3 regions of the Cetobacterium somerae genome follow, and region 1 is predicted to be linked to each of the others. Evidence: riboswitches for the same ligand, from Rfam matches in the RefSeq annotation. Region 1 holds a riboswitch; each other region holds the start of a gene.
What was found. Region 1 has a riboswitch for cyclic di-GMP ahead of MKD34_RS02655 (HD domain-containing phosphohydrolase). Riboswitches for the same ligand answer to the same signal wherever they lie in the genome.

Region 1 (4,224 bases):
ACTAGTTCTGGGTCAAAACTCTTTCCTTTCTCATTTTCAATCATTGTTAAGGCTTCTAAATGAGACAGTGCACCTCTATGGAATTTCTTTTGTCTCAATGCATCATACACATCAACAACAGCTACAATTCTTGCTTCTAGCGGAATATTCTCTCCTTTTAATCCTAAAGGATAACCACTTCCATCCCACTTTTCATGGTGATATCTAACTATATTTTCAGCTACTTTTCCTAGTTTTAATTTTTTTACTAAATCATAGCCTATATTTACATGTTCTTTCACTTTATTAAATTCATCTTCAGTTAATTTAGATGGTTTTTTCAAAATTTCTGATGGAATTGCAACTTTTCCTATATCGTGCAAAGAAGAAAATCTTTTAATATTCTCTCTTGATTCTGTAGGAACATTTGCCTTTTCAGATAAAAGGGTTGAATACATTCCTAGTCTTTTCACATGATCTCCTGTATCTTCATCATTTAGTTGATTTGCCATCTCTAAAACTTCAATTAATGAAAAACTTAATTCTTCCGCTTTTTTTCTATTTTTTTCAGATTTAACTATTAATATTATTAAAATAAATATAAATATTACTACTGGTATTGATATTTTTAAAATCAATTTATAATTTTGAGCAACTATAGAATTTTTTAACAAATTATTATCTATAACTGTTTTATCAACAGTAAAACTTTCTAATATTGTTTCTATTAAATTTGATAACTCTTTTTGTTCTTTCGAAATTCCAAAACCTACTCCAAAAGAATCATTTAATATTCCAGCTACTTTAATTTTATCATCTAAAAAATTATTACTTATTACTCCTGTCAATATATTAAAATAACCTACCAAATATTCACCATCTTGATTTAATAACTTTTCTAATCCCTCTTCATAACTTTCAACTTCTATTATCTGACTATTTTTTAGTATATTTTTTAAATAAGTATAGCTATAATCTCCTTTTAATACTAATATTTTAGCTTTATCTAAATCTGAAATATTTTGTATAAACCCATCAGCTTTTCTATTTGCCACTGATAATTTCATTTCATAGTATGGCTTTGTATAATTAATTTTACTTTTACCTTCACTATTTTCAATGGCTATTCCTTCCATATCATATTCTCCATTTTTTATAAAAACAAATGGCACCCCTATTATTTGCTCTAACTCTTTAGTTATATTAACTGTTAATCCTTGATAAATACCCTTTTGCTCATAGTAAAAAGGTAACATAAATTTATCTTTTCCTAATTTTACTTTTATAGTTTTATAGCTTTCCTTTACTTTTTCGTAACTTGGTGTATCTTTTAGTAAATACTTATAAAATTCTATTCTGTTTTTTGATAATAATTTTTGAAAACTATCTCCTTCTACATTGTCCATAGTTTCCTCTATCTCTTTATGAAGATTTTTCAAATTTTTCCTAATTGCTATTTGTTCATTGTACCTAATATTCTCTAACAGTTTATAATTTGTTTCTCCTGAATTTTTATCATACCAATCTTGTGCTATAAAAGCATCAACTTCTCCCTCTGAGAGTTTTTCTAATCCTTCATCTAAGTTTTTCACTTCGATTTTTTCTAACTTTAAGTTATTATATCTTTCTTTAAACTCTTTTAATCCATGTTGATTTGGAATATATGCTACTTTTAAATTTTTTATATTTCCTAAGTTAGAAAGTGTAGAGTTTTTATTAACAACAACTCCTACTCTATATATCATTGGAGTATCAAAGTAATCATATACTCTTTTTCCATCAAGAGTTTCAATCGTTCTTAGTACAACATCACTATCTTCACCATCTAAATTTATACTTATATTTTTATTTTTTAATACATCTGCAAAAATATCTATATAAACTCCTTGATATTCCCCTTTCTCTAAATCTTTATACAAATACATATCTGTTGTATTCGATGGTATTGTTATATTAATGTTATCTTTTGAAAAAATATTACAACTTACTAACATCAAATATAATAATATTATTTTTTTCATTTTTTCCTCCATAAATATTTTTTTGCAAAAAAAAACTGCAATAATCACAAAGACTATTGCAGCTGGCTGCCATTTTAAAGACCCTATAGCTTTGCGTCATAGGGTTTCCCCTACTTTGCCTTATAAATAAAGATTTCTCTTTAATTATAATCAATCAAAACATTAAAGTCAACTTTTTATATCTATTTAGAATAGTTTGGAGCCTCTTTAGTTATAATAATATCGTGTGGATGACTCTCTTTTAATCCTGCTCCTGTAATTTTTACAAATTTTCCATGAACTTTTAAATCTTCAATTGTTGATGTTCCACAATATCCCATTCCAGCTCTCACTCCTCCACAAAGTTGGAAAACAACATCTTTCAAGCTTCCCTTATACGAAACTCTTCCCTCTATTCCTTCAGGAACTAATTTTTTAGCATCATTTTGGAAATATCTATCTTTCGATCCTCTTTTCATTGCTGCCATTGAACCCATTCCTACATACACTTTATACCTTCTTCCCTCATATATCATCTCTTCTCCAGGGGCTTCAGTTGTTCCTGCTAATAATCCTCCTAACATTACACAATCTGCTCCTGCAGCTAAAGCTTTTACCATGTCTCCAGATAATTTTATTCCACCATCTGCTATAACACCAATTCCTCTTGTTTTACAAACTTCATATACATCATTAACTGCTGATAATTGAGGAACACCTACTCCAGCTACAACTCTCGTTGTACAGATAGATCCTGGTCCTACTCCTACTTTAACAGCATTTACTCCAGCTTCTATTAAATCTAAAGCAGCTTCTGCAGTAACTATATTTCCACCAATTATATTTAACTTAGGAAAGTTTTCTCTAATCTCTTTTATTTTTTCCATAACACCTTTTGAATGTCCATGTGCTGAATCTACAGTTATTATATCTACACCAGCTTCTACTAAAGCTTTTACTCTTTCTAAAGTATCTGCTCCAACACCAACTGCTCCACCAACTCTTAATCTTCCTTGAGAATCTTTACAAGCAAATGGGTACTCTACTAAATTATCAATATCTTTTATTGTTATTAGCCCTTTTAATTTTCCATTTTCATCAACTATTGGCAACTTCTCTATTCTATTTTCTAATAAAATATCTTTTGCTTCTTCCAATGTTGTTCCAACAGGTGCTGTTACTAAATTTTCTTTTGTCATTATATCACTTACTAATTGATCCATGTCTTTTCTATACTTCAAATCTCTATTTGTTATAATACCAATCAATGATCCATCTTCTTCAATTACTGGTAATCCTGATATTTTATATCTTCTCATTATTTCTTCAGCATGCCATACTGTAGAATCTTTAGTTAATGTTACTGGATTTTTTATCATTCCACTTTCATTTCTTTTTACTCTGTCTACTTCAGCAGCCTGATCTTCTATACTCATATTTTTATGTATAAATCCAATTCCACCTTGTCTTGCTAAAGCTATTGCTAAATCCCCTTCTGTTACTGTATCCATCGCTGCACTTAAAACTGGAATATTCAATTCGATATCCTTTGTAAGTCTTGTTTTTAAACTCACTTCATGCGGTAATACCTCTGATCTCGCTGGAACTAATAGCACGTCATCAAAAGTTATTGCTTCTTTTATTATTTTTCCATTCATCATTTTCCTACTGCCTCCAATTATAATTTTCCAATTTTTAAATAAAGACCTGCACTTTTTTTTAGTACTGTGCAGGTCTTTTTTTATTTATTTTCGTTATTATAGCACATTTTTGAGCCTATGTCATTTCTAAAAAATAATTTTTTACAATTTATTTTTTTTACATCTAAGTAAGCATTCTTTTTTGCTTCTTCCAAAGTATTTCCATAAGCTACCACAGATAATACTCTTCCACCATTTGTTTCAATTTTGCCATGAACTTTTCTAGTTCCCATATGAAATACTACAGATTCTAAATCCTTTGGTATTTCTATTTCACTTCCTATTGTTGATGATTTCGGATAATTTTCTGAAGCCATCACCACTGCCACCGTATATCTATTATCCCACTCTAAGTTCACATCTTTATTTTCCATTAAATCCAATATTGCTTTAACAAAATCCGACTTTAATCTTGGAAGAATCCCCTCAGCTTCGGGATCTCCAAATCTAGCGTTAAACTCTATCGTCTTTACACCATCTTTTGTTAACATTATTCCACCAAAAAGAAATCCTTTAAATGAAATTCCATCTTTTGCCATTCCTCT
Region 2 (4,224 bases), 260 kb from region 1:
CCCTATGATTTAGAAAAAAATCAAAAAGGTTGGGATATAGTTTTCAATAAAATTAATGTTCAATAAAAATTTTATTAAATTCTTCATTGTAAGCTAAAAAAATATCAACAAGAGTGGGGTCAAAGTGTTGTCCACGCTCTTTTTTTATTATTTCAACAGCTTCTTCATGAGAAAAACCGTCTTTGTAAACTCTTTTTTGACGCAAAGCATCATAAACATCTGCTATAGCTACAATTCTAGCCTCTAAAGGTATTTCATTTTCTTTTAAACCATAACAGTATCCTTTTCCATTCCATTTTTCATGATGATAGAGAGCTATATTTTCAGCAACAGCTCCAAGTTGCATTTTATCAATAAGTTTTTTTCCTAAAAGAACATGTTTTTTCATTTCTTCAAATTCGTAAGGAGATAGCTTTCCTGGTTTTTTTAAAATTGAATCAGGAATTCCAATTTTACCAATATCGTGAAGTGAAGCATATTCACTAATCTCTTTAATAAATTTTTTATGACATTTTAGCTTTTCAGCTAAAAATTTCGAATAAAAGTTAACTCTTAGGATATGATTTCCAGTATCTTCATCATTTAATTCATTGGCAGCTTCAAAGCTTTCAACTAATGCTCTAGTTATTAAACGCTCTTTCTTAGTAGCAATAGTAGCTTTTCTTAAAAAATAAAAAAGAGTTAGAATAATTATAGAAGACATGGAAAACATAATTATAAAATATTTATAATTAGGAGATAATTTTTTAGGTATAACTAATTCACTATAAAGAATCCTGCTTTCAGATAGATGACTAGGAAAAAGTTTATCTATAAAATCAGCTAAATCAGAATCATTTTTTACTCCAAATCCAACGGGAGTAATTTTATTAAAAAATCCAGCAACTTTTATCTCATTTTCTAAATATTCATTAGAGATAGACATAGATATGATTTTAAAGTCTCCATAAAGATAATCAATCTCTTTATTTAAAAGTGCATTTAAAGCTGATTTTGTACTTTTAAAAAATTTAAAATCGTTCGATGTAATTATTTTTTTTATAGAATTTTTATTTAATTCTTCTGAAGAGATAAATCCAATTTTTTTATTTTTAATATCTGAATAAGAATCGATAAAATTATTATTTGTAAGAGTAAAAGCAGCTAATTGAGATTCATAATATGGAATAAAAAATTTATTTTTTAGATTAAATAAATCTGTGTCAATAGCTTTAATATCATAGTTATCGTTAGGACTTTGGATATAATTGATAGGAATATCAGTTAAATAAGATAATTCTTTAAGGCGATCAATAACATATCCATGATAACTTCCTTTAGATAGATAAAGAAGCGGAACTATTTCATTATTTGTGGGCAGTAAAACTTTAAGTTGCTTGTATCTATGTTTTAATTTATCAATAAGTGGGTCATTTTTTAAAAGTTGTTTATAAAAAATAAGACGTTCTTTTTTTAAGGAATCTACAACATATTTCTCAGAAAAATTAATTTGAAAGTTTTCAATAATATCTTTTAACATGGGATATTTTTTATTTACAACTAACCAAAGTTGTGACGATGGAATATTTTTTAAAGGAATAAAATTATAATTTTTAAAAACATCATTACTACTTTTGCCGATAATAGCATCTATTTTGTTATTTTCTAATGATGAAAAACCAAAATTACCATTATCTTCAATAGATATTAAATTTTTTAAATCTGGATAAAACTCTTTAGTTAATATAGAATCAGAAGTTCCATCAATATGACCAATTTTAAATTTATTTAGATTATTTAAATCTAAAGATTTATTTTTCTTTGTAAATAAACCGACATTATACGTATTATAAGTTGGAATAAAAAAATAATTTTTTTCTCTTTCGGGAGTTTTCGCAACATTAAAAAGAATATCTCCATCTCCATTTTTTAATAAATTTTTCATTTTCATTTTATTAGTTGATTGTATTTTAAATCTTAATCCAGTTTCTTGTTCTAGTTTTTCAAAAAACTCCATATAAACGCCAGCTAATTCACCAGAATTTTTTTGATATAAATAGACATGGTTTGGATGGTATATATCAATTAAAAATATTCTATTTTTATTATTTTTAATCCATAATTTTTCATCTTTTGAAAATTCAAATGGGAATATATTTAAAAAAATGAGAAAAAAAAGAAAAAAAGATTTAATCAATTTAACACCTCCCCTAATTTGAAAAATTATATCATAATAATAAAAAAACTTAAATAATATAGAAAAATATTTTATATTAACAATAAAAAAAGGAACTATAAATATTTTATTGAATTAGAACATATCTAGAAAAATTTTTTTATTTTTTTTAAAAAATTTCTAATTGAAATATAATAAATAAGATGATATATTAGTATTTCAAATACGGCAAACTGTAGGAAACTGCAGGACGCAAAGCTATAGGGCCTCTAAAATGGCAGCCAGTTGCACTTATCTTTTGTAAATTAGATTACAAAGGCTAAGTGTTTTTTTATTACTTTAAATTTTTTAAAAGAAAAGTGTAAAACAAAAAGTATAAAGATTCGAAATTATAAAAAATATAGGGGGGAACAAGATGAGGAAAACTTATCAAATTTTATTAACATTTTTATTAACATTTTCTGTAACATTTTCATTTCATATTGCACCAACGTTTTTCGAAAAACGTATCGATGCCAGTGGAGGGTATCAAGAGTTCATAATGTATAATAACAGCACAAAAACACAAAGATTTAAAGTAAGTACACTTCCAGGAACAGGAACATACGGAGGTCATATGGATAAATGGGTTGAATATAACCCTAAAATAATAACAATTAAACCTAAAAGTCAAAGTGTTTTAAAAGTTTTTGTAAAAGCTCCAAAGGGAACTCCAGAAGGAGAATACTCAACATTTTTAAATTTTAAATCAGTTCCTGTACCAGATATCACAAGAGATGATGGTAAAAGTGTTGCAGCAGCAGCAAGCATAGGACTTAATGTAAATATAGAAGTTATAGGTTATGTTGGTGATTTAAAAGCAAAGTTAGAAATAACTAATTTAAAAGTTACTGAAAATAACGAGGGACAAGCAGTGGTATCTTTTAAAGTTAAAAACAATACTCTTAAAAGAGGAATTTGGTATAACATAGATGTTATGAATGGAAATGAAAGTCATGAGTCAGTGGAAAAAGGTAGAATTGGAATTGGAAAAACAGATGAAATAACTTTAACTATGAAAAATATGAAAAAAAGAGATGTAGTTGGAGTTAGGCTTAGAGATTCTTCAACATATGAGGATATTACTAAGAAAGAACTTTGATATCAAATAAACTTGATATATATGGGAACAAAATAAAAAATAAAAAGAAAATTTAGGAGGTATTAAAATGAAAAAAGTTTTATTCGGAATCATGGCATTATCAATTGCAGCATTTGCAGCAAATCCAGGGACAGATAGCGAAGCATCAGTACCAGTAAAGGTAATAGCTGAGATAATCACTGCACCTACAGGACTTACTATAACTGATGAGGCAGGAACAGTTATTGATGAATTATTATTAGACCACGGAAGAATAGTTAAAGGTGCGGCAACAAGTGATTCAGTAGCATACAAACTATTTAAAGTTCAAAGATTTGATGGAACTAAACCTACAAAAATTGGTGCAGGAACTTTAAATGTAAAATTAGATGAGGCAACAACAACATTAGCAAAAAATGGAACTTCAACTGCAAGCACACTAACATCAGCATTAACTTTAACTGGTGGAGCAACTCAAGTGTCTTCAAAAGAATATACTCATACTACTGGAGCTGATGATACAGAGCACGTAGGAAGAGTAACATCAACTATAGCTAAAACTGAATTATTAAAAACTGGGATAGAAACAGGTATTCACCACAACTCAAGAGAAAGAACTTTAACTGTTGTTTATACACCAGCAAAACCAACAGAAGGAGGAAAATAATTCCTTTAAACTTAGAGAGAAGTCTCTTCTCTCTTTTTTTAAGAGAATTATATATTAAATAAAATACGGGGGCGGTTTTATGAAAAACATTTTTATTCTTTTTTTCCTTTTAACTTTTAATATCTTTGGATATGTAAATATAAATCCTGTTACCTTTGATAGAAAGATTGATGGTAAGGGAGAAGTACAGGAATACACTTTGTATAACCCAACTCAAAATACATTAAAGTATCAACTTTATTTAACAGATGAAAATATAGAAAAATCTATGAAAAATTGGAT
Region 3 (4,224 bases), 410 kb from region 1:
TATTTACTATATAAAATAGTAAAAAGCAAATTTATTTAAAAAAATTACAATTAAATTATTATAAAAAATAAAAAAAAGAGGAGAAAAATGTATTTTGAAGAGGATATAATAGGAATAGATTTAGAAGAAAAATTAATTTTTGGAAAAGAAATAATAAAAACAAATTTTGAAAAATGTAATTTTAACAATGTAACTTTTTCAGATTGTGATTTTGAAGAGGTAATTTTTGAAAAATGTAAATTTGATTCAGTAAACTTAGACAATGTAAAGTTAAATGGAGCTATATTTAAAAATTGTGAATTTAAAAATATAAATTTTAGTAAAATATCTAGGTTTATAATAGATTTTCAAATTATAAATTCGTTTATGAAATTCTGTATTTTTGATGACCTACAGTTAGATGGATTGGAGTTTTATAAAAATGAATTTGAAGAATGTACCTTTCAAAAGTGTAGCTTAAAAAAATCTAAATTTAATAACAGTAAATTTAAAGATACCGATTTTTATGAGTGTATATTAGAAAATGCAGATTTAAGTGATTGTAGTGGATTGATGATAGACATTGTAAGCAACAAAATAAAAGGGGCAAAGGTTTCTATAGATTTAGCTTTAAATATTGTTAAGAAAATCGGTGTAAAAATAGTTTAAAAATAAAAATGGTAGAGAAATTAAATATTTTCTCTACCATTTATTAACTAATTTAAAAAAATCTTCTTTAGAAAGAGGTTTGCTAAAAATATATCCTTGTCCAATATCGACTTTATTTGACTTTAAAAAATTTAGCTGCTCATTTGTTTCAATTCCTTCAGCAACAATTTTAAAATTAGATCCCTTTATTATATTTATTAATCCTTTATAGACATCAGTAGCAACTTTATTATTTGGATTTACTCTATCTAAAATTGACTTGTCAAATTTTATGATATCTACGGGAAGTACACTTAGTAAAGAAACTGAGGAGTTTCCAGCAGTGAAATCATCTATTGAAACTTGAAATCCAATTGTCTTTAAGTGATTTATTTTTTCTATAATAGTTGTTAAGTTTAATCCCAAAATAGTTTCTGTAAGCTCAATCTCTAGTAAATTTGGATCTATTTTATATTTTTCAATGAGAGTAACTATTGTTTTTAAGAAATCATCTCTTTCAAAAGTTTGTAAGGAGATATTAAATGAAATTCTGAAGTTGTTTTCTAATAAATAAGTTTGAGACATCTTGTTTAAAAATTTTAGTGATTCTTCAGCAATTTTATAATCAATTAAATATACTTTTTTTAATTTTTCTGCTATAAATATAAATTCATCAGGATATATAGCTCCTAATGACTCATTTTGCCATCGGGCAAGAGCTTCAGCTCCTAATACTTTTTTAGTAGTTAAATCAAATTTTGGTTGAAATAGAGCATGTATTCCTTTAATATCTTTGTTTATTATTTTATGTTTTATTTGAGTTCGTCTGTTAATTTTTTCTATTAATTGATTATCTAATTCTGAAATAGATATATTTTTTTCTTCTTTTATTTCATCGAGTATTTCTAAGTATTCAAAAACTTCTTCAGTAGATATAGAAGTACGATTTTTATAAAAAGATATTTTAATCTCCTCATTAAAATTATAATTTTCTTTAAGTTTTAATCTACTAAGATTTTTCTTAATCTCATTAATTTTAGGAATAATGTTGCTTTCATTTGTTATTATATAGAATTTACTTCCAGACATTTTATAAATTTTACTTTTATATTTTAATGTATTTTTTAAAATATTAGCAATATTAAGAATTATTTTATTTCCGATATCCCATCCGAGCCTTTTATTAATTTCTGATAAGATATTTAACTTTATTTTAATAAATGTACAGTTAGTATGAGTATATTTTGAAATATCTTCTACATATTGATAGTGATTAGGTAAATTAGTCAATTTATCTATTAATAGTTTTTTAGCGGCCTTATTTTTTACATATAGATTTATACTTGTAACTGCTAAGCTAATTGCAAGTATGGATATTAGTAAGTATAGTAATGTGTGCATATAACTCTCCTTGATATTTTTTATTTTAATATATTATTGAAATAAAAAAGCAACAATTTTAATTAAAAAATTGTTGCACCTGGCTGCCATATGATTAGGCCCTATAGTTTTGCGTCATAAAGTTTCCTTTATTTTGCCCTTACTTTTTATATTCCATAATTGAAAAACCATTTAGTTTTTTAGCATCATACATAGCTATATCAGCTTTTTCAAATGCCAATTCCAAAGTTTCATCAATATTTTTAATATAATATCCAATGCTAAAAGAGATATTATATTGATTAATAATAGTTGAATTTTTCCCCAGAGTTACTAATTTTTCTAATCTTTCTAAAAGATCTCTGTTTTCATAAAATAGATAAAATTCATCTCCAGATATTCTAAAAGTATGTTCTTTAGAAAAAACTTCTAGTAAAAGTTTTCCTACTTCAGAAAGAACGAGATCTCCTTTACTATGGCCATAATTGTCGTTAGTTTTTTTAAAATTATCTAAGTCAATAACAATAACAGCGCCTTTAGTATTATCATTCTTCTTACAAAACTCATTAAAAAGATATCTATTAGGTAATTTTGTTAATTGATCATGTGTTAAAGCTTTTGTTAATTTTCTTTGAAAAACAATTTTACAAATTAATAATCCGAAGACTAGTGTAAATATATACCATATTTTTTTCTTATGTTCTGCTTCTTCAATAAGACCCATAACATATTCTTTTTGATCTGTTTCTACAAAGTTTCTAATTTCGTTTCTATCAAAATCTCCAACAACGGCAATTGCCTTATTAAAAATATTTCTTAACATTTCCTGATTTTTTGAGAAAGCAAAATTTACAGGAATATCTTTTATCTTTATATCTTTATGTTGCTTATGACAATCTCTATCATAGATATTATATGGACTTATTATATAACCAATCTCATCTTTTTTAAAAGCATTAAATAACTCTGTTGTTGAATTATAAATTCTTATATCCTCTTTTGGAAAAAACTCTTTACCTATATCTTGTGATTTTCCATCTTTTAAAACTCCAACATTATAATCACCACTATCCACGTGATTAAGTAGATGCATGGGGATAAAATCAATTGCTTCAGAAAAAATATAACTTGATTTTCTTCTAGCTGTTGTTGAAAGTGTTAAAAAATCGATATTTTCTTGTTTGAATTTTTCTTGTATATATAGCCACTCTTTTCCATTATAAATATATTTTATTGGAATATTAATAATGCTGGCTAATTTATTTATATATTGAGGAAGTATCCCAATAAATTTATCTTGATTTTTTATATAAATACTTAAAGAAATATCATCCTCAAGAGAAGTAGTTATAAATTTCTTTTGTGCTAAAAACTCTTTTTCCTCTTTTGTTAAACTATTTTGAAATCTTTCTCTTTGATGATACAATGGAAGATTTTTAAAGTAAGTTGATATTTTTTTACTGTATTTTTTATTTAAAGCGTTATTTATATAAGGTAATAGATAATCATATTTTTTATTTACACCGATACAAACTGGAGCTAGAAATGAAACTAGCAATCTATTTTGAGATTTAACAGCTATGAACTCAGAATCTAAATAAAAATCATTTTTATAATCATCAATATTTTCTACTTCAACTATATTTGCAGTTATATTATTTTGTTCTAAATACTCTTTTAAGTATTTTATAGGCATTTCATCATCTTTATATGCATATATGGTTTGATTCATTAAATCATAAGGTGACTTTAATAATTTTTTATCTGAAGCAATGTACAGGTTCTCGCTAAAAATTGGTTTAGAAAGTAATATGTTATCCTTTCTAATATTATTTTTAGTAACTAAACCTAAAGCTCCAATTGTACCATCTTCTAGTTGATTATAACTATCTCTCCATGTACCATGAACTTCTTTTACATTTAGTTTTAGTTCATTTTTAAATATATCACGAATAATGTTATTTATAGAAACACCATCTATTTCCATTTCAGTTTCTGGATAACTTTGAATTCCTAAATAAAAAGTATTATCATTTGAAAAAATAGTTGTTGCTATTAATAAAAAGAGTAGTAATTTTATAGATTTGTTTTTAAAAAATTTCAATGTTGTCCTCCGTTATTTTAGACCAATACAATATTTAGTTTGTTAAGTTATTCTTATTTAGTAGTGACTAAAATTGTGTATTTTTAAGTAAACTAATACTAAAATAAAAAAGC

Region 2: another riboswitch for cyclic di-GMP. It lies ahead of MKD34_RS01505 (fimbrial biogenesis chaperone); the one in region 1 lies ahead of MKD34_RS02655 (HD domain-containing phosphohydrolase).
Region 3: another riboswitch for cyclic di-GMP. It lies ahead of MKD34_RS04630 (GGDEF domain-containing phosphodiesterase); the one in region 1 lies ahead of MKD34_RS02655 (HD domain-containing phosphohydrolase).

What each region holds. Positions count from the first base shown of each region.
Region 1 covers NZ_CP092519.1:603,292-607,515, reverse strand. Annotated here, with positions in the region: gene MKD34_RS02655 (HD domain-containing phosphohydrolase) at 1-2,000, opposite strand, end outside; cyclic di-GMP riboswitch class I at 2,055-2,130, opposite strand; gene guaB (IMP dehydrogenase) at 2,183-3,640, opposite strand; gene purD (phosphoribosylamine--glycine ligase) at 3,721-4,224, opposite strand, start outside.
Region 2 covers NZ_CP092519.1:343,012-347,235, forward strand. Annotated here, with positions in the region: gene MKD34_RS01495 (GNAT family N-acetyltransferase) at 1-66, shown strand, start outside; gene MKD34_RS01500 (HD domain-containing phosphohydrolase) at 53-2,176, opposite strand; cyclic di-GMP riboswitch class I at 2,373-2,448, shown strand; gene MKD34_RS01505 (fimbrial biogenesis chaperone) at 2,571-3,296, shown strand; gene MKD34_RS01510 (hypothetical protein) at 3,364-3,942, shown strand; gene MKD34_RS01515 (COG1470 family protein) at 4,022-4,224, shown strand, end outside.
Region 3 covers NZ_CP092519.1:1,013,052-1,017,275, reverse strand. Annotated here, with positions in the region: gene MKD34_RS04635 (pentapeptide repeat-containing protein) at 88-648, shown strand; gene MKD34_RS04630 (GGDEF domain-containing phosphodiesterase) at 682-2,028, opposite strand; cyclic di-GMP riboswitch class I at 2,100-2,176, opposite strand; gene MKD34_RS04625 (transporter substrate-binding domain-containing diguanylate cyclase) at 2,168-4,111, opposite strand.